DNA from 2 places in the Serratia sp. TSA_7 genome. Region 1 is predicted to be linked to the other one. Evidence: predicted binding sites of a transcription regulator. Region 1 holds the regulator's gene; the other holds the start of a gene.

Region 1 (8,669 bases):
TGCCGCCACTGTCTATCCTGCTGGTGTTCGTGATTGGGGTGTTCCTGATGCGTGCTGCCGGCTGCGTGGTGAATGACTATGCCGACCGCGCCGTTGACGGCCACGTGAAGCGAACCGCGGGGCGCCCAATGCCGAGCGGCCGGGTGAGCGAGAAAGAGGCCAAGATCCTGTTCGTGGTGCTGGTGCTGGTCTCGTTTGGGCTGGTGCTGACGCTGAACGCCATGACCATCTGGCTGTCGCTGGCGGCGCTGGCGCTGGCGTGGATCTATCCGTTTATGAAGCGGGTCACCAATCTGCCGCAGTTCGTGCTGGGAGCGGCGTTCGGTTGGGGCATCCCAATGGGCTACGCCGCCGTCAGCGAGGCACTGCCGTTGAGCTGCTGGTTGCTGCTGCTGGCCAATATCTGCTGGACGGTGGCTTACGATACGCTGTATGCGATGGTGGACCGTGACGATGACCTGAAGATTGGCGTCAAATCCACCGCCATTCTGTTTGGCCGTTACGACAAACTGATCGTCGGTCTGCTGCAGTTCGCGACGCTGCTGCTGCTGCTGTGGGTGGGCTATCTGGCCAAACTGAGCGGGGCGTTTTATTGGTCGTTGCTATTGGCGGGTGCCTTGTTTATTCATCAGCAAAAGCAAATCGCTACCCGCGATCGCGACGCCTGCTTCAAGGCGTTTCTGGATAATAACTATGTCGGGCTGGTGTTGTTTATCGGTATCGCATTGAGTTATTGGCAGGGCTAGCGGTATTCCTGCAATAAAAAAGGCACCCTGCGGTGCCTTTTTGTTTTTGATTATCAATCAATTATTCAGCTTTTTCTTCCGTCGCCGCCGTTTCCGGCTGCACGCTGGTTTCCGCCGGCATGCTGACGCTCTCGATAGTCAGCTTGATTTCCGGGGTAATCAAATCGCTCAACATGCTGTACACCTCCAGGGTGTGCTCACGAACGGCATCGCCGACATCGTTGATGTAGCCTTCTTCACGCAGCGTCGCCACCAGGGTAGAGAACACCGCCTTGTCGAAGAACTCTGGCGCATTGATACCATGCAGCACCGAAAGACGCTGGGCCATGATGCGGCTCTCTTTCTCCAGCGCGCCGCGGTTGATGCTCGGGTTGGCGCTGAGGATAGACATGGTGATGGCATAGCGCTGCAACGTTTCGCGCACGCCGGCTGCCAGCAATTGCAGAGGGCGAATGCGCGCCGGGTTAAGCACCAGATCCTCGCCTTTGTCGCAGATGAGCTGCTGGCGGATCATTTCCGCGATCAGCGGCCGCAGCACTTCCGGCAGTTGTTCCTTGTCGTTGTGCAGGAACAGTTCGGCCTTCAGCATCGGGTAAATCAGGCCGATCTGCCGCAGCAGTTCAGCGCGGGACACCCGGCGGTGATGCATCACTATGGTGGCGATCAACGAAGGCAGCACCAGCAGATGGTGGATATTGTTGCGGTAATAGGTCATCAGCACCGCCTGCTCGCGCGGCAGGATGATGATATCGCCGATGTTATCCTTCTCCACCTCGAACTTGTTCATGTTCAGCGCGTGATCCAGCAGCTCGTCCGGCGTTTGGGTCGGCACTGTGACGTCGCCGGCGTAAGGCACGTTGCGCATCAGTTGCAGATAACACTCCAACTGCTCAAGCAGCTGCTCGCGGGTCAGCGAGCGCTGGCGTGAGGCCAGCAGCGCCGTGGAACACAGGTTCATGGCATTGGCGGCGGCGGCGTTGTTGATGCGGACCATGATCTTGGCCGCCAGGTCGTTGACCGTTGGCGTCAGCCAGCTTGGACGTTGGGCTTCGATCGGGTCAATCGATTCGCGCCACTGCGGCACGTTCTGGTTCAGGTAGGCGGTCAACGGCAGCGGATCGCCGAAGTTGACGTAACCCTGGCCGAGATTACGCAGCTTGCGCAGGCCGCGCAGCATCTGCAACAGGCTCTCTTTTTCCTTGGTCGCACCGCGCAGCTCTTTGGCGTAAGTACCTACTTCCATCACGTGTTCGTAACCGATGTAGATCGGGACCAGCGTGATAGGGCGAGTGCCACCGCGCAACATTGCCTGGATGGTCATCGACAGGGTGCCGGTCTTCGGTTCCAGCAGGCGCCCGGTACGGGAACGGCCGCCTTCGACGAAGTATTCCACCGAGTAACCGCGGGTAAACAGCTCGCCGAGGTATTCGCGGAACACCGTTGAATACAGCTTGTTGCCTTTGAAGGTGCGGCGGATAAAGAACGCGCCCAGGCGACGGAAGATCGGCCCGGCCGGCCAGAAGTTGAGGTTGATGCCGGCGGCGATGTGCGGCGGCACCAGGCCCTGGTGATACAGCACGTAGGACAGCAGCAGGTAGTCCATATGGCTGCGGTGGCACGGCACATAAACGATCTCGTGGCCGTCCTGCGCCAACTGGCGCACGCGCTCGGCATTGGTGACGTTGATGCCCTGATACAGCCGGTTCCAGGTCCAGCTCAGCACGCGATCGGAAAGGCGCACCGTCTCGTACGAGAAGTCGGCGGCGATCTCTTCCATCAGCGCAATGGCGTTCTGCTGGGCCTTTTCATGGGAAATTTTCTTGCTGCGCGCTTCGTCCTCGACCGCTTTTTCGATCGCTTTGGACGCCAGCAGCTTATTGAACAGATCCTGACGAGCCGGCAGGCTTGGGCCGACGGCGGCCAGACGTTGACGCGAGAAATGCATGCGCGCCACGCGCGCCAGTTTTTGTGCGATAGTTTTGTCCGTGCCGTGTTCGGTCGCCATTCGGCGCAGCGAAACGGTGTTGGAGAAACGCACGAAGCTGTCGCGGCCCAGCCACAGGACGGCGAAGAATTTCTGGACGCCGTTCAGCAAGCGCAGATGCGGCGTGCCGTGGCCTTCTCGGCCTGGGGAACGGCCAAACATCACCGACACCGGCAGCATCTGAATATCGAGATCCGGATTGCTGCGGTGCAGATCCAGATAGTCGTGAAACAGTTTTACCGACTCTTCTTTCGGTGTGTAGTAGCGGAACACGCGCGGGCCGTCGTGAATAAACACATGGCTTGGCAGTACGGTGCCGTCTATCTCCAGCGGATTGAGGGGGTCGGGCAAATCCTGCGCCAGGCACTGGGTGCGCAGCGTCAGTAAATCCGCCTTGGAATTATAAGGTAAAACATACAAAATCGGCCGTGAGGGATCCAACCCTAACTCCGTGACCGGATCTGAAGGGATAACCTTACTTCTTACCAACAATTTAAGTGGTAAATTCAATAATTTATAATAAATTTTACGCCAACCTGACATAACAACGTGAAGCCTCTTGTTAGCAATGCGCCGCAAGCATACCAGAAACCGGGTAGCAGATCTGTGGTGTTGGAAAACCGTGAGCCGGGAGAGTTTCCTGACCCAAGCTCTATAATTATGACTTACCTCTGTGAAAGGCACTAAAAAACATGGCAAACCAAGCAACCGGCCTGACCCGTATTATTAAAGCCGCCGGCTACTCATATAAAGGCTTTTCTGCTGCCTGGCAGCACGAAGCCGCATTCCGCCAGGAGCTGGTGGCGACCGTGCTGGCTATCATACTGGCGATCTGGCTGGATGTGGGTGCGATAGCGCGCATTTTACTGATCGGATCGGTGCTGTTGGTCGTGATCGTCGAGATGCTGAACAGCGCGATTGAAGCCATTGTCGATAGGGTGGGCACGGAACACCACGAGCTTTCCGGGCGGGCGAAAGATATGGGGTCGGCGGCGGTAACGCTGACGATCATACTGGCGCTGTTTGTCTGGGGTTCGGTACTCTGGCAACACTTTGCCTGAGTGGAACGCTCCGTTGCGGCGGGGCGCTAATCCCTGATTTTTATTCATTCTTCGGTTCCCAAGCCGCGCTTACCTGTATATACTCACAGCAAGACTGTATAAACAAACAGGGGGCGGAATGAAAGCATTAACTACCAGACAACAAGAAGTCTATGATCTGATTCGCGATCATATTTCGTCAACTGGCATGCCGCCAACGCGCGCCGAGATCGCCATGCGTCTGGGGTTCCGTTCGCCAAATGCTGCAGAAGAACATCTGAAAGCGCTGGCGCGCAAGGGCGTGATCGAGATCGTCTCCGGCGCTTCACGCGGCATTCGCCTGCTGATGGAAGATGAAGAAGGTTTACCGCTGATTGGCCGCGTGGCCGCCGGTGAACCGCTGCTGGCGCAGCAGCATATCGAAGGGCACTATAAGGTGGATCCTTCTTTGTTCAAACCGAGCGCGGATTTCCTGCTGCGGGTCAACGGCATGTCGATGCGTGATATCGGCATCCTCGACGGCGATCTGCTGGCGGTGCATAAAACCCAGGACGTGCGGAACGGCCAGGTAGTTGTGGCGCGTATTGAAGATGAAGTTACGGTCAAACGCCTGAAAAAACACGGCAATGTGGTTGAACTGCTGCCGGAAAACAGCGAGTTCCAGCCTATCGTGGTCGACCTGCGTCAGCAAAATTTCACCATTGAAGGTCTGGCGGTCGGCGTGATCCGCAACGGCGACTGGATTTAATCGCTGCGCCTGAACGTTGTCCTCTGATTTAAATCGCCCCAGCTCTGGGGCGATGTCATTTCTGATTCATTCAAACCCTACCGCCACGGGAACATTTCACTATGCGCCTGCTTTCTGCCTTCACCAGCGATACTGATAAAGCCCTATGGCGCCTTGCGTTACCCATGATCTTTTCCAATATTACCGTTCCGCTGCTCGGGCTGGTGGATACTGCGGTGATTGGCCACCTGGATAGCCCCGCCTATCTGGGTGGCGTTGCTATTGGTGCCATGGCTACCAGCTTCCTGTTTATGTTGCTGCTGTTCCTTCGTATGAGCACTACCGGGCTGGCGGCACAGGCGCTCGGTGCACAGGATCCTCAGGGGTTGGCGCGCGCTTTTATGCAGCCGTTGTGGCTGGCGGTGTTGGCCGGTGTGGCGATTGTGCTGCTGCGCCACCCGTTGATCGATATGGCGTTGCAGATCGTGGGCGGCGATGGCGCGGTGCTGGAACAAGCGCGGCTATTCCTCGAAATCCGCTGGCTAAGTGCGCCGGCGGCGTTGGCCAACATGGTGATCCTGGGCTGGCTGCTTGGCGTGCAATACGTGCGTGCACCGGTGATCTTGCTGATTATCGGTAACCTGCTGAATATCGTACTGGATATCTGGTTGGTGATGGGGCTGGGTTGGAACGTGCAAGGGGCGGCGACGGCGACCGTCATCTCTGAATATGCCACCCTGCTGCTGGGGCTATGGCTTGCCTGGCGGGTGATGCGCATACGAGGCATTTCCGCGCCGATGCTGCGCCAGGCCTGGCGCGGTAATCTGCGGCGCCTGCTGGCGCTGAATCGCGACATCATGTTGCGTTCACTGTTGCTGCAAGCGTGTTTTGCCTCACTGACCATTTTCGGTGCCCGGCTTGGCGGCGACGTGGTGGCGGTAAACGCGGTACTGATGAATTTGCTGACCTTCACGGCCTACGCGCTCGACGGCTTTGCCTACGCGGTAGAGGCGCATTCCGGCCATGCCTATGGCGCTCGCGACGACAGCCAACTGCGCAAGGTATGGCGCGCCGCCTGTCGCCAGGCTTGTTTGGTGGCACTGGCTTTTGGGGTGCTGTATGCCGTTGCCGGGCAGCAAATCATCTCGGCATTAACCTCTTTACCCGAGTTGCGTACGCTGGCGAGCCATTATCTGCCGTGGCAGGTGGTGCTGCCGTTGGTCGGTGTGTGGTGTTACCTGCTGGACGGCATGTTTATTGGCGCGACCCGCGGTGCCGAAATGCGCAACAGCATGGCGGTGGCGGCCGTCGGCTTCGGCCTGACGTTGTTTACCGTACCTGTATTGGGCAACCACGGATTATGGCTGGCGCTGGCGGTGTTTCTGTCGCTGAGGGGCATTGCGCTGGGCTGGTTCTGGCACCGTCACCGGCTGCGCGGTACCTGGTTTAGGGGGCAATAAGACAGAGAGCTTTATAGATAATTGAGTAATTTTTCTTATGTTTTTTATTTATATTTGCTTACATGTTCCCAAGAGCCATTCCAGTCGGGTAGCACCTTGTTTGTTAGTGTCTTTTTCTGGTTAATTGTTTTTTTATGGCTTTTTATTCTGGTTTTTGTTTGGTTGTCGTTATCTGCGTCTACAATTAATCATGTGGCTGGCGAAATGAATGGGGGAGTGGCAACCCTTTGGTTGGCGGTAATAGACCATAAAAATTGCTTGGTTAGACGCCCGGTCAGCACAGTATCAAACTGATTTACGACAGGTTAACGGAGAGACTATGAACAAAGATCAAGCCGACGGTAACTGGAAACAGTTTAAAGGGAAAGTGAAGGAACAATGGGGCAAGCTGACCGATGACGATTTGGCGGTCATTGAAGGGAAACGCGAACAGCTTGTCGGTAAAATCCAGGAACGCTATGGCTACCAGAAAGAGGCGGCCGAGAAAGAAGTGAAATCCTGGGAAGACCACAGCAAGTATCGCTGGTAGAGAGCAGGGCCACAGCATACGGTGGCCGTAATCGACTGTAGCCGGCCGGGTGTTTTGATCCCCTTAACGCCACGGCCACAGGTACAGGGAAGTGCCTGACCAATCCCGCTTAATTTATTTCTTCTTGATGGCAATGCTGTGATCGTGCTCACCGCAATCATGCTTGCTGTCGCAGGCTTCCACTTCAACACAGCCCGAACACAGGCCATGCGCTTCCACCACGCTGTGGCGCAGCACAAAACCCGACTCTTTCGCCAGTTTTTGCAGCGTTTCCTCCACCCCTTCGGTGGTGCGTTCAGTCACCTGAGCACAGCGATCGCAGATAAACAGCGCGGAGGTATGCATCGGTTGTTCGAAATGATGGCACAGCACGTAGCTGTTGGCCGACTCCACCCGATGAATAAACCCTTGTTCCAACAAGAAATCCAGCGCGCGATAGACCGTTGGCGGTTTCGCCTGCGGTTCAGCTACGCGCAGCAGATCCAGCAGGTCATAAGCGCTGATGGCACCGGGTTGTTGTGCCATCAGGCGTAACACTTCCAGCCGCTGCGGTGTCAGCCGCACATTGCGTTGCAGGCAGAGTTGTTCAGCCTGCGCCAGCAGTTTTTCCTGGGTGCTTGAGTTCATGGCAAATATCCCGGTACGTAAAAAAACCGATTTTATCATGATTAAGCGCAATCGCCGAGAGTCGCCCCCTTTTCCGCTGAGAAGGAGCAACCTGATGCGGAGATACGGCTGGTGCGATGAAAAATGAGTGACCCTTCACGCGCTACACCGGCATCTGAGCGGTGGGCAAGCGCCGTGATTCCTTCTCAGGTGGACAGTGAACGCTGCAAGCGCTCCGCCAGCCTGGTCATCTCCGCCGCAGGATTATGGCCAATCAGCATAAAGCTGTGGCTGCCATCGGCCCAATACACCACGTTCATCCCCTGGCGGCGTTCGCTTTGTGCGGACTCCGGCTTGCCCGGTTGCTGAATGATGCACAGCGCCAGCGGGCCAAACTGCGCGTCCAGCCAGGTCAACTGAGCAATGCGGCGATCGTCGTAAGCCAACACGCGGGCATTTTTCAGCTCAGCGCCGTTCAATGCCAGTTTGGGAGCGGGGAGGGCAATGCCGAGCCGTTCGCCGGTGTGCTGCAATTGACTGGCGAGTAACGCAGGGGCGCTATCGAAGCCCGCCAGCGTTTCCGGGGTGTAAAGCGCCATATATTGGGCCACCAGGCCGCGCCAGTTGTCTTCTGGCTGACTCGCTTGCAGCCAGGCGCGATCGCCTGCGACACCCAGCGCCAGAAAACCGACGGCAGCGGCAATCAGGGCACGGCGGCTGACGCCGCGTTGTGGGGCCGGCATGGCAAGTGGCCACCTGTCCTGCAGTTGTTGCACCGGTGCTTCATCCAGCAAAGGGGCGAACGCCTGTTTGAACGGCAGATTGCTGCGTTCCAGCAGCGACAAACGGTCGGCCAATGCCGGTTCGTCGACCAGGCGCTGTTCCAGGCTGCGGCGCTGCTGGGGATCCAGTTGATTGTCCAGATAGGCGACCAGCAGTTCATCCGCAGTATAGTATGAGCTCATGATCGTTCTCCTTTTGACTGCGGGATATGGGGTTGCAGCACACTGTCGTTCGCAAGTCGTAGACGTGCCGCTGCCAGGCGGCTCATGATGGTGCCGATAGGGACGCCCAGCACCTCGGCCGCTTCCCGGTAAGAAAGCTCCTCCACGTACACCAGGAACAGCGTATTGCGCTGTGCCTCCGGCAGGCGATTGACCCGCTGCATCACTTCATTGGCCCATATCGTATCTTCACCGTTTTCCTCGCCGGCCAGATCGTCGGCATCGACAAAACCCTGCCCCTGACGGATATGCCGGGCACGGACTTCGTTCAGCCAAATGGAATGCAGAATCGAAAACAGCCAGCGATCCATGCGCGAGCCCAATGTAAACTGTGCGGCGCGTTCCAGCGCCCGCACACAGGTGGCTTGTACCAGATCGTCGGCGATATCCCGCCGGTGAGAGAGCACTAAACCATAGCGCCACAGGCGGGAAAGATACTGGCCGATTTCGTTGCGGATTGCGTCGTTGCTGATGCTCGCCTCCGGGCCTGGCTACCTTATGATTCGGGATGGTGATCTATGGCTGCCGCCAGGTCGCGGTACTCTTCGCAACCGGTGCCGCACAGCGACTGGA
Region 2 (8,669 bases), on a different contig from region 1:
GCCGCATAAAGAAAGAGTGATACCCGGTAACCTTACCGCAACGGCAACGCTAGCGGTAGCGTTTTGTCGGGCTATTTTGATCCTGCTCAGCCAGCCATGCCAGCTTTTCACCGATTTTGCCTTCCAGTCCGCGAGCGGTCGGATGGTAGTAACGGGTCTTGGCCATTTCAGGTGGGAAATAGTCCTCACCGGCGGCATAAGCATTGGGCTCGTCGTGCGCGTAGCGATACTCCGCGCCCAAGCCCATTTCCTTCATCAGCTTGGTTGGCGCATTGCGCAGGTGCTCCGGTACATCGTAATCAGCCATCTCTCGGGCGTCGCGCATCGCCGCTTTGAAAGCGGTGTACACGGCGTTGCTTTTCGGCGCGCAGGCCAGATAGACGATGGCCTGGGCAATTGCCCGTTCGCCCTCCGCCGGGCCGACGCGGGTAAAGCAATCCCAGGCCGCAATCGCCACCTGCATGCCGCGCGGATCGGCATTGCCGACATCCTCGGACGCAATCGCCAACAGGCGACGCGCCACATACAGCGGATCGCCACCTGCGGTAATAATGCGCGCATACCAGTACAGCGCGGCATCCGGTGCCGAACCGCGCACCGATTTATGCAGCGCCGAGATCAAATCGTAATAACGATCGCCTTTATTGTCGAAGCGCGCACTGCGTTCACCGGAGACCTCTTTTAACAATGACGGCGTCAAAACGCGGATGCCTTTGGCGTCGATTTCCGCCATATCCGCCATCATCTCCAGGCTGTTCAGCGCCCGGCGCGCATCGCCGCCCACCAGCTCCGACAGCATGCGGCGCGTCTCTTCGGGCAGCTCGATATTCTGGCCGCCGAACCCCCGGCTATTGTCTTTCATCGCCTGATCCAGCACCTGGCTGATATCTTCGGCGGTCAGCGCTTTCAACAAATACACCCGGGCGCGCGAAAGCAGCGCCGAATTGAGCTCAAAAGACGGGTTTTCGGTCGTCGCACCGATAAAGGTGATGGTGCCATCTTCAATATGCGGCAGGAAAGCATCCTGCTGGCTTTTATTGAAGCGGTGCACCTCATCGACAAACAAAATAGTGCGGCGACCGGCGTCACGGTTCTGACGTGCGCGCTCGATCGCCTCGCGGATCTCTTTGATGCCGGACGTAACGGCGGAAATCCGTTCGACGTCCGCTTGGCCGTAACGGCCGATCAGCTCTGCCAGCGTCGTTTTCCCGGTGCCCGGCGGCCCCCACAGAATCATCGAATGCAGTTGCCCGGCCTCGATGGCACGCGGCAAAGGCTTGCCGGCAGCCAGCAGGTGTTGCTGGCCGATATACTGCGCCAGCGTAGTTGGCCGCATCCGCGCGGCCAACGGCTGGAACTCATTCTGGGAAAAATCGAGCGACATATTACTCACGCGGACCTCACTGGCGCTGGTCGTCCAGCGTCACCCCCTTCGGCGGGGTAAATTTGAATTTGGCAGCGTCAACCGTGGTGTTCTGCTGGCTTTTCAGTGCGTAAGAGCTGCGCTGGCCGTCCTGCTCAACTGCGGCAAAACTGCGGATAGTACCGCTGTTGGTCACAGTAATGGCGAACTGTTTCAGGTTACCGCTGCTGGATTTTGGCGTCAGCTCAAAATCGTCGCCTTTCTGCTTCACATTATACTGTTTCCAGTCATTGGCATCGTTGCGGGTGATCAGCATAAACGGCGTGTTGCCGGTGGCATTTTTCAGCCAGGTGGCAGTGACCTGCTCGACAAACGGGTTATAAAACCACAGGGTTTGGCCATCCGATACCAGCACGCTCTCGTCAGGTGAGGTCATGTGCCAGTTAAACAGATTCGGGCGTTTTACCCACAATTCGCCTTCGCCCTGCTGTACCGCAGCGCCGTCGCTGCTGGTCACGGTCTGGGAGAAACTGGCGTGGAAACTGTTCACTTTCGCCAGACGGCTTTGCAGATCCTGTGCGGCGTCGGCCAGCACAGAGGTGGAAGCGAATCCCGAAAGCAGACAGCAGGCAACCAACAGTTTTTTCATTATTCCAGATACCTTATGAAATGCGTTAACCGCAAGGCGGTGCCGTGCGGGTCAAATTAACCCTTAACCAACGTTACTTTACCCGAAGCCACAAGCCGGCAGATAGGCCAATGTTCCGAGAAGCAGACGGGTTTACGCTTCTTTGCACAAGGGCCGCTAAGCGGCCCTTTATTATTGAATAACAACGATTAAAGCTTCATCAGTCATGCCGTGGCGGTGCCAGCACCTCGCGGTTGCCGTTATGCCCCTGCTCGCTGACGATGCCCTGCGCTTCCATCTGTTCGATGATGCGCGCAGCGCGGTTATAACCGATGCGGAACTGACGCTGCACGCCGGAGATAGAAGCGCGGCGTTTATCCACCACAAACTCCACCGCCTGGTCAAACAACGGATCCAGCTCTTCGTCACCTTCCAGGCCGCCGCCAGCGCCACCCTCACCGTCGTCACCGGCGCTGAGGATCCCCTCTTTATATTGAGGCCGCTCACGCGCTTTCCAATCCTTGACCACCGCATGAACTTCCTGATCGCGCACAAATGCACCATGCACACGTACAGGAATGGAGGAGTTAGGCGCCAGATACAGCATGTCACCCATCCCCAGCAAAGATTCTGCACCGCCCTGATCGAGGATAGTGCGCGAGTCAATCTTGCTGGATACGGTAAAGGCGATACGGGTTGGGATGTTGGCCTTGATCAGGCCGGTGATCACATCCACCGACGGACGCTGGGTCGCCAGCACCAGGTGGATCCCCGCAGCACGCGCTTTCTGTGCCAAACGAGCGATCAGTTCCTCAACCTTCTTGCCCACCGTCATGATCAGGTCGGCGAATTCGTCCACCATCACCACGATGTAAGGCTCTTTCTCCAACACCGGCGGCGTAATGTCCATACTGTCAGTCGGCTTCCAGAAAGGATCCGGGATCGGGCGCCCCATAGCTTCAGCCTGATCAACGCGTTCGTTATAACCGGCCAGGTTACGCACGCCGAGTGCAGACATCAGCTTGTAGCGACGCTCCATCTCCGCAACACACCAGCGCAGGGCGTTAGCGGCGTCTTTCATATCGGTCACAACGTCCGTCAACAGGTGCGGAATGCCTTCATAAACCGACAGCTCCAGCATTTTCGGGTCAATCATGATAAAGCGCACTTCTTTCGGCGTGGCCTTATACAAGATACTCAGGATCATGGCATTGACCCCAACCGACTTACCGGAGCCCGTAGTACCGGCCACCAGCAGATGTGGCATTTTCGCCAAATCGGCCACCACCGGCTCACCGGAAATGTCTTTCCCCAGGACGATCGCCAGCGGCGACGGATTGTCGCGGAACGCTGGGCAATCCAGCACTTCGCGCAGATAAACCGTCTGACGTTTAACGTTAGGCAGCTCCAATCCGACATAAGGCTTGCCGGGAATGACCTCTACCACACGCACGGCGGAAGTTGACAGGGAACGCGCCAGATCGCGTGACAGGTTGGAAATACGCGCAGCCTTGACCCCCGGCGCCAAATCCAGCTCAAAGCGGGTAATAACCGGGCCAGGTAAAATATCCACTACGTCGGCTTTCACCCGATAGTCGGCCAAACTCGCTTCCACCAAACGCGCTTTCTGCTCCAACGCGAAAGAGTCCACCGGCTCCACCTCTTTCGGGGCTTCGGTCAGCAGATCCAGCGTCGGCAACGGCGTGGTCGGTTTTTGCAGCGGCATATCGTTGCGCATCAGGAACGGGTGAATCAGGCTGTCCATCGCCGGCTGCTGCGGTGCAGCCGGAGCCGGTTGCGCCACAGGTTGCTGATAAGCTGGCGGCTGCTGCTGTGGTGCCTGCTGGTAAGCAGGCTGCTGATAAGCAGGTTGAGCAGGCTGGTATGGCTGCGGTGCTGGAGTCTGAGACGAATAAGCCGGTGCAGCAGGCTCAAACTGGCCAAAGGGGACATCGTCTTCACGTTCGCTTTGCTGCTCGATACGTTCTTCAAGCTGCGGCGACAGAGTGAACAGGGGTTCGCTCGGGCTATCGTCGACCAAATCATCCATCGGCGAGAAGCTGAACGCGTTGCGGGTATCTACCGGATTGGCGATCGGCGCCGATTGCACAGGTTCCTGCTGGCCATAGCGTGCCTGCTGTTGCTCGGCAAACGCCTGACGCAACGCCGCTTCCTGCAGGGCTTGCTCATCATCTTGATTATCTTGCGGATATTCCTCACCGTAACGCTGGCTTTGCTGTTCGGCAAACGCCTGGCGCAGCGCCGCTTCCTGCAAGGCTTCTTCATCTTGCTGATGGCTTTCCGCAGCTTGCAGCGGTTGATCATCGCGGGGGCGCTGTTCCTGCTCGGCTACACGCTGCGAAGGCAGCTTGATACCGTAAGACGCCAGCTCGCGCCGGGTAGGAATACGCACCGGATTCGGCCGCGGCAACTCAGGGCCAATGCCCTGTTTCACCTGCGAGTTACCGTCGCTGGTGGCCGTAAAGGCCGGCATAAAGGTATTGGCGACAACGGCCGCCGCTGCGGCTTCCGCCTGCGGTTTCATGCTGCCAAATGGCGTAACCTCAGGCTCGCCGGCACTGAAGCCGGTGGAGCTGCCAACGTCAACGCTGTCGCGCTGAGCCGCAGAGAAATCAAACGGGGAGCGATCGTGCGGCTGAGATACGGCCGGTGCGTCCCAATTGCCCAAACGCGGTTCATCATCGTCCCGATAAGGATCGGCCGGGCGCGTCATTTTCGGCGCAGGCGTCTCTTCAGGGATTTCAAACGAATACAGCGGTGGCGCGGCGTTCTCCACTGCAGCACTCATCGGATGCTGGTTCACCGAGGCCGGAGCCGTTGGCGCTGCCGTTACCGCAGGCGCCGTCACCGGGGCCGCTATCGGCGCGGGATCAGGCGTTACCGGCGTGCTGACAGCCACCGGCGCGACAGGTGCCACATCGGCATCGTCGTTAGCCCGCAAGCCGTTGAGCAGCGGATCGTCAACCTCGTCTGCCGCGGCGTTGGCGGCATCCGTTACCGAAGGTGCAGAAAACAGTACGTCATCTTCCGCTTCCGCCGCATTGGCCGCAGCCGCAGAGGCGGCTACAGCAACTGCGGCCCCCTTCCCTGCCTGCTCCGGCTCGTCGTCGACGTAGCGATCGTCATCGTCGTGATAACGCTCCTCACGGCGTGAGCGGTTGGTCATGAAAGTGGCCGTACCCAGCACCACACCGCCGATTCTCTCGGCGATCACCAACCAGGACCAGCCGGTGAAAAGCGTGAGCCCTGCGGCCCACACGCACAATAATGCCAGCGTTGCGCCAATGCCGTTGAACCACGGCAGCATGGCGTTGCTCAGCAAGCTGCCGATAACGCCGCCGGAAGCGAAGTAATAGAGATCGTCGACATTCAGTGCCGCCAGGCCACACGAGGTGAGCACCAGCGCCAGCGTGCCGATAAGGCGCAGTGAGAGCGCAAAATAGTCGATGTAATCGCCGCTGTCGCGCTGACGGTAAGCCGCCCAGCACAAAACCAGCATGATCGGCGGTATTGCGTAAGCAAGTACCCCGAAGGTGAAGAACAGCGTGTCGGCCAACCAGGCTCCGACGCCACCGCCCAGGTTATGAATCGGCTCATGCCACGCGGTCTGCGACCAACTTGGGTCAGACGGATTGAAACTGACCAAGGCAGCCATGAGGTAAACGGCAAAAATGGCTACCACAATCAACACAGCTTCAAGCAAACGGCGGCCACTGCTGAGTTTTTTCAGGGTAACTTCTTTATCTTCTGTATATTCCTGGCTCAAGAAAGGCTCTCCAGGTTCCTGTTAGCTGACATAGCAACAGCGCCGAGAAGCTTCCCCGGCGCCGAAACTGTATGAATAAACAGGAGTGTAACCAATTTAATCAGGTTTTGCACCTGCACCTTACCGTGTTTTGATAACCAGACGGTTACTCTGTTTGACTTCTTCCATGACCACGTACGTACGGGTGTCGTTAACCCCCGGCAGACGCAGCAAGGTTTCACCGAGCAACTTACGGTAAGCCGACATATCCGGCACGCGGGTTTTCAACAGATAGTCGAAATCACCGGACACCAGATGACACTCCTGAATTTCTTCAAGCTTTTGAACTGCTGAGTTAAATTGCTCAAACACATCCGGCGCGCCGCGGTTCAGCGTGATTTCCACGAAAACCAGCAGAGATGCATCCAGATAATGCGGGTTGAGCAAAGCGGTATAGCCATGAATAAAACCCTGGCGCTCGAGGCGGCGCACACGTTCTAAACATGGGGTTGGGGATAACCCCACGCGCTTCGAAAGCTCAACGTTCGAGATACGCCCATCCTTCTGCAGCTCATTCAGGATATTGCGGTCGATACGGTCGAGATCTTTACCCGGGCGTTTCTTATTGTCTGCCATTATTATTGTCTCTCTTATTTTCTTCCCTGCACTTGCCACACCCTAGCCAACGTCAATGTGTAAGGGCTTGTTCCAAGCGAAGACCCGATGCCTGTCATATGCTTCACTACCATCATTCATCGTTGTGCAACCTGTCTGTCAACCCTGCACAACGGATTCAAATGACGTTCATCTCAAGAAGGAAATTGCCATTCGCTGACGCGATGTTCCCCTCACCTGCCGCTCTCCGCTTCGACAATGGCGCAAAATCCTGCACCGCCGCCGCAAATACGTACGATTTACTGTAGGTAGGGGGATAATTTCTTCTTCCTATGATGTTTTCGCAAATGCGCAGCGGATTGTCAAAGTAAAAGAAGCAAAATCAGAAGAACCTGTCGTCATGAAAAGTCAGCACCCCATTTTTAGTTATGAATCGCTGGCTTAAACCCCGCAGAGCAAAACGGCTGAAACCCGGTAAATGTGGTGTCTCAGGCAGAACGAGCGCATAACGTCGGCAAGTGGCTTCCATAAGTTAAATTGCTGCGTTTTACGCTCGTTTTGGTGGTAAAACAATAATTAATAGGTCACGGCTATCAAACAAATCGTTAACAACATCCGCTGACGCTTTTTTTAATGCTGCATTTTCCCTACAATCGGTTTCATTGTCCGCATTGTGGGAAAAGAGGGTATTCATGGGCACGGCTAAACATAGCAAATTACTGATCCTGGGTTCCGGCCCGGCCGGCTACACCGCCGCGGTTTACGCTGCGCGCGCAAACCTGAGCCCGGTACTGATTACCGGTATGGAACAAGGTGGCCAACTGACCACCACCACCGAAGTGGAAAACTGGCCTGGCGATGCCGAAGGCTTGACCGGCCCGGCGCTGATGGAGCGCATGCGCGAGCACGCAGAAAAATTCCAGACCGAGATCGTGTTCGATCACATCAACAGCGTCGATCTGCAGAACCGTCCGTTCCGCCTGTTCGGCGACAGTGGCGAATACACTTGCGATGCTTTGATCATCGCCACCGGCGCATCTGCCCGTTACCTGGGCATGCCTTCCGAAGACGCCTTCAAGGGCAAAGGCGTTTCCGCCTGCGCGACCTGTGACGGTTTCTTCTACCGCAATCAGAAAGTCGCGGTAGTCGGCGGCGGCAATACCGCCGTGGAAGAAGCGTTGTATTTGTCCAACATCGCCGCTGAAGTTCATCTGATCCACCGCCGCGACAGCTTCCGCTCAGAGAAGATCCTGATCGACCGGCTGATGGAGAAAGTGAAAAACGGCAATATCGTGCTGCATACCGACCATACGCTGGATGAAGTGCTGGGCGATCAGATGGGCGTTACCGGCGTGCGCATTCGCAGTACCAAAGCGGATAATGCAACGCAGGAACTGGCGCTGGCCGGCGTATTTATCGCCATCGGACACAGCCCGAACACCAGCATCTTCGGTGGCCAACTGGAGTTGGAAAACGGCTATATCAAGGTTCAGTCCGGTATTCACGGCAACGCCACCCAGACCACCATTCCTGGCGTATTCGCTGCGGGTGACGTGATGGACCATATCTACCGTCAGGCGATCACTTCCGCCGGCACCGGCTGTATGGCGGCGCTGGACGCTGAGCGTTACCTGGACGGCATCGCTGGCGCAGAAGTGCTGTAACGGCACGTTCTGTTATCCTGAAAAGCGGCTGCTTCAGCCGCTTTTTTTGTACCTTAACGATGAGCGGATGGGCATAGGATGCAGAACCTTCTCCACTGGCGCTTGCTGGTCGCCGTGGCCGACAGCGGCAAAATTACGCTGGCGGCAAACCAGTGCGGCATGACCCAGTCCGGCGCCAGCCAGGCTATCGCTCAATTGGAAAGCGCCCTAAGCACGCAGTTGTTTGTCCGCCTGCCACATTCAGTGACTCTGACACAAAGCGGGGAGCGAATTGTCCTCCACGCCCGCGCCATGCTCGCCGAACTCGATGCGATCCAAAACTACGCGCTGCAGGCGAAAAGTGCGCACTCGGGCAAAATTCGGCTGGCCAGCTTTCCCTCGGCATTTGCCCTCTTGCTTCCGCCGCTATTGCGTAAATTCCGCCGCCTCTACCCCGCCATTGAGCTGATTCAGTTGGAAGGCACCGATCAAGAAGTGGAGAACTGGCTGGCACTGGAAACCGTCGACGTCGGCGTGGTGCTGAACCCAAAGGAAGAAAGACAAGGCTATCCTCTGGGACAAGATCTGTGGCTTGCGGTTACCGCCAGCGGCCACCCGCTGGCCAGGGGCCGGCAACCGGTGGATTTTAAAGCG

Evidence for each region. The regulator LexA, encoded in region 1, represses DNA repair genes until DNA is damaged. The targets are predictions, from matches to a motif close to TNCTGTATGTACATACAGNA.
Region 2: ACUTQW_RS01055 (DNA translocase FtsK 4TM domain-containing protein) is a predicted target of LexA. The motif match lies at 5,844-5,863, and genes of this name have one in related genera.

Annotation. Positions count from the first base shown of each region.
Region 1 covers NZ_JBQZFU010000011.1:52,638-61,306, forward strand. The annotation lists gene ubiA (4-hydroxybenzoate octaprenyltransferase) at 1-746, shown strand, start outside; gene plsB (glycerol-3-phosphate 1-O-acyltransferase PlsB) at 808-3,273, opposite strand; gene ACUTQW_RS23085 (diacylglycerol kinase) at 3,423-3,791, shown strand; gene lexA (transcriptional repressor LexA) at 3,910-4,518, shown strand; gene dinF (MATE family efflux transporter DinF) at 4,620-5,957, shown strand; gene ACUTQW_RS23100 (CsbD family protein) at 6,277-6,486, shown strand; gene zur (zinc uptake transcriptional repressor Zur) at 6,601-7,113, opposite strand; gene ACUTQW_RS23110 (anti-sigma factor family protein) at 7,299-8,057, opposite strand; gene ACUTQW_RS23115 (RNA polymerase sigma factor) at 8,054-8,542, opposite strand; gene ACUTQW_RS23120 (tetratricopeptide repeat protein) at 8,593-8,669, opposite strand, start outside.
Region 2 covers NZ_JBQZFU010000001.1:206,816-215,484, forward strand. The annotation lists gene ACUTQW_RS01045 (replication-associated recombination protein A) at 50-1,393, opposite strand; gene lolA (outer membrane lipoprotein chaperone LolA) at 1,401-2,012, opposite strand; gene ACUTQW_RS01055 (DNA translocase FtsK 4TM domain-containing protein) at 2,212-5,778, opposite strand; gene lrp (leucine-responsive transcriptional regulator Lrp) at 5,899-6,393, opposite strand; gene trxB (thioredoxin-disulfide reductase) at 7,065-8,036, shown strand; gene ACUTQW_RS01070 (LysR family transcriptional regulator) at 8,115-8,669, shown strand, end outside.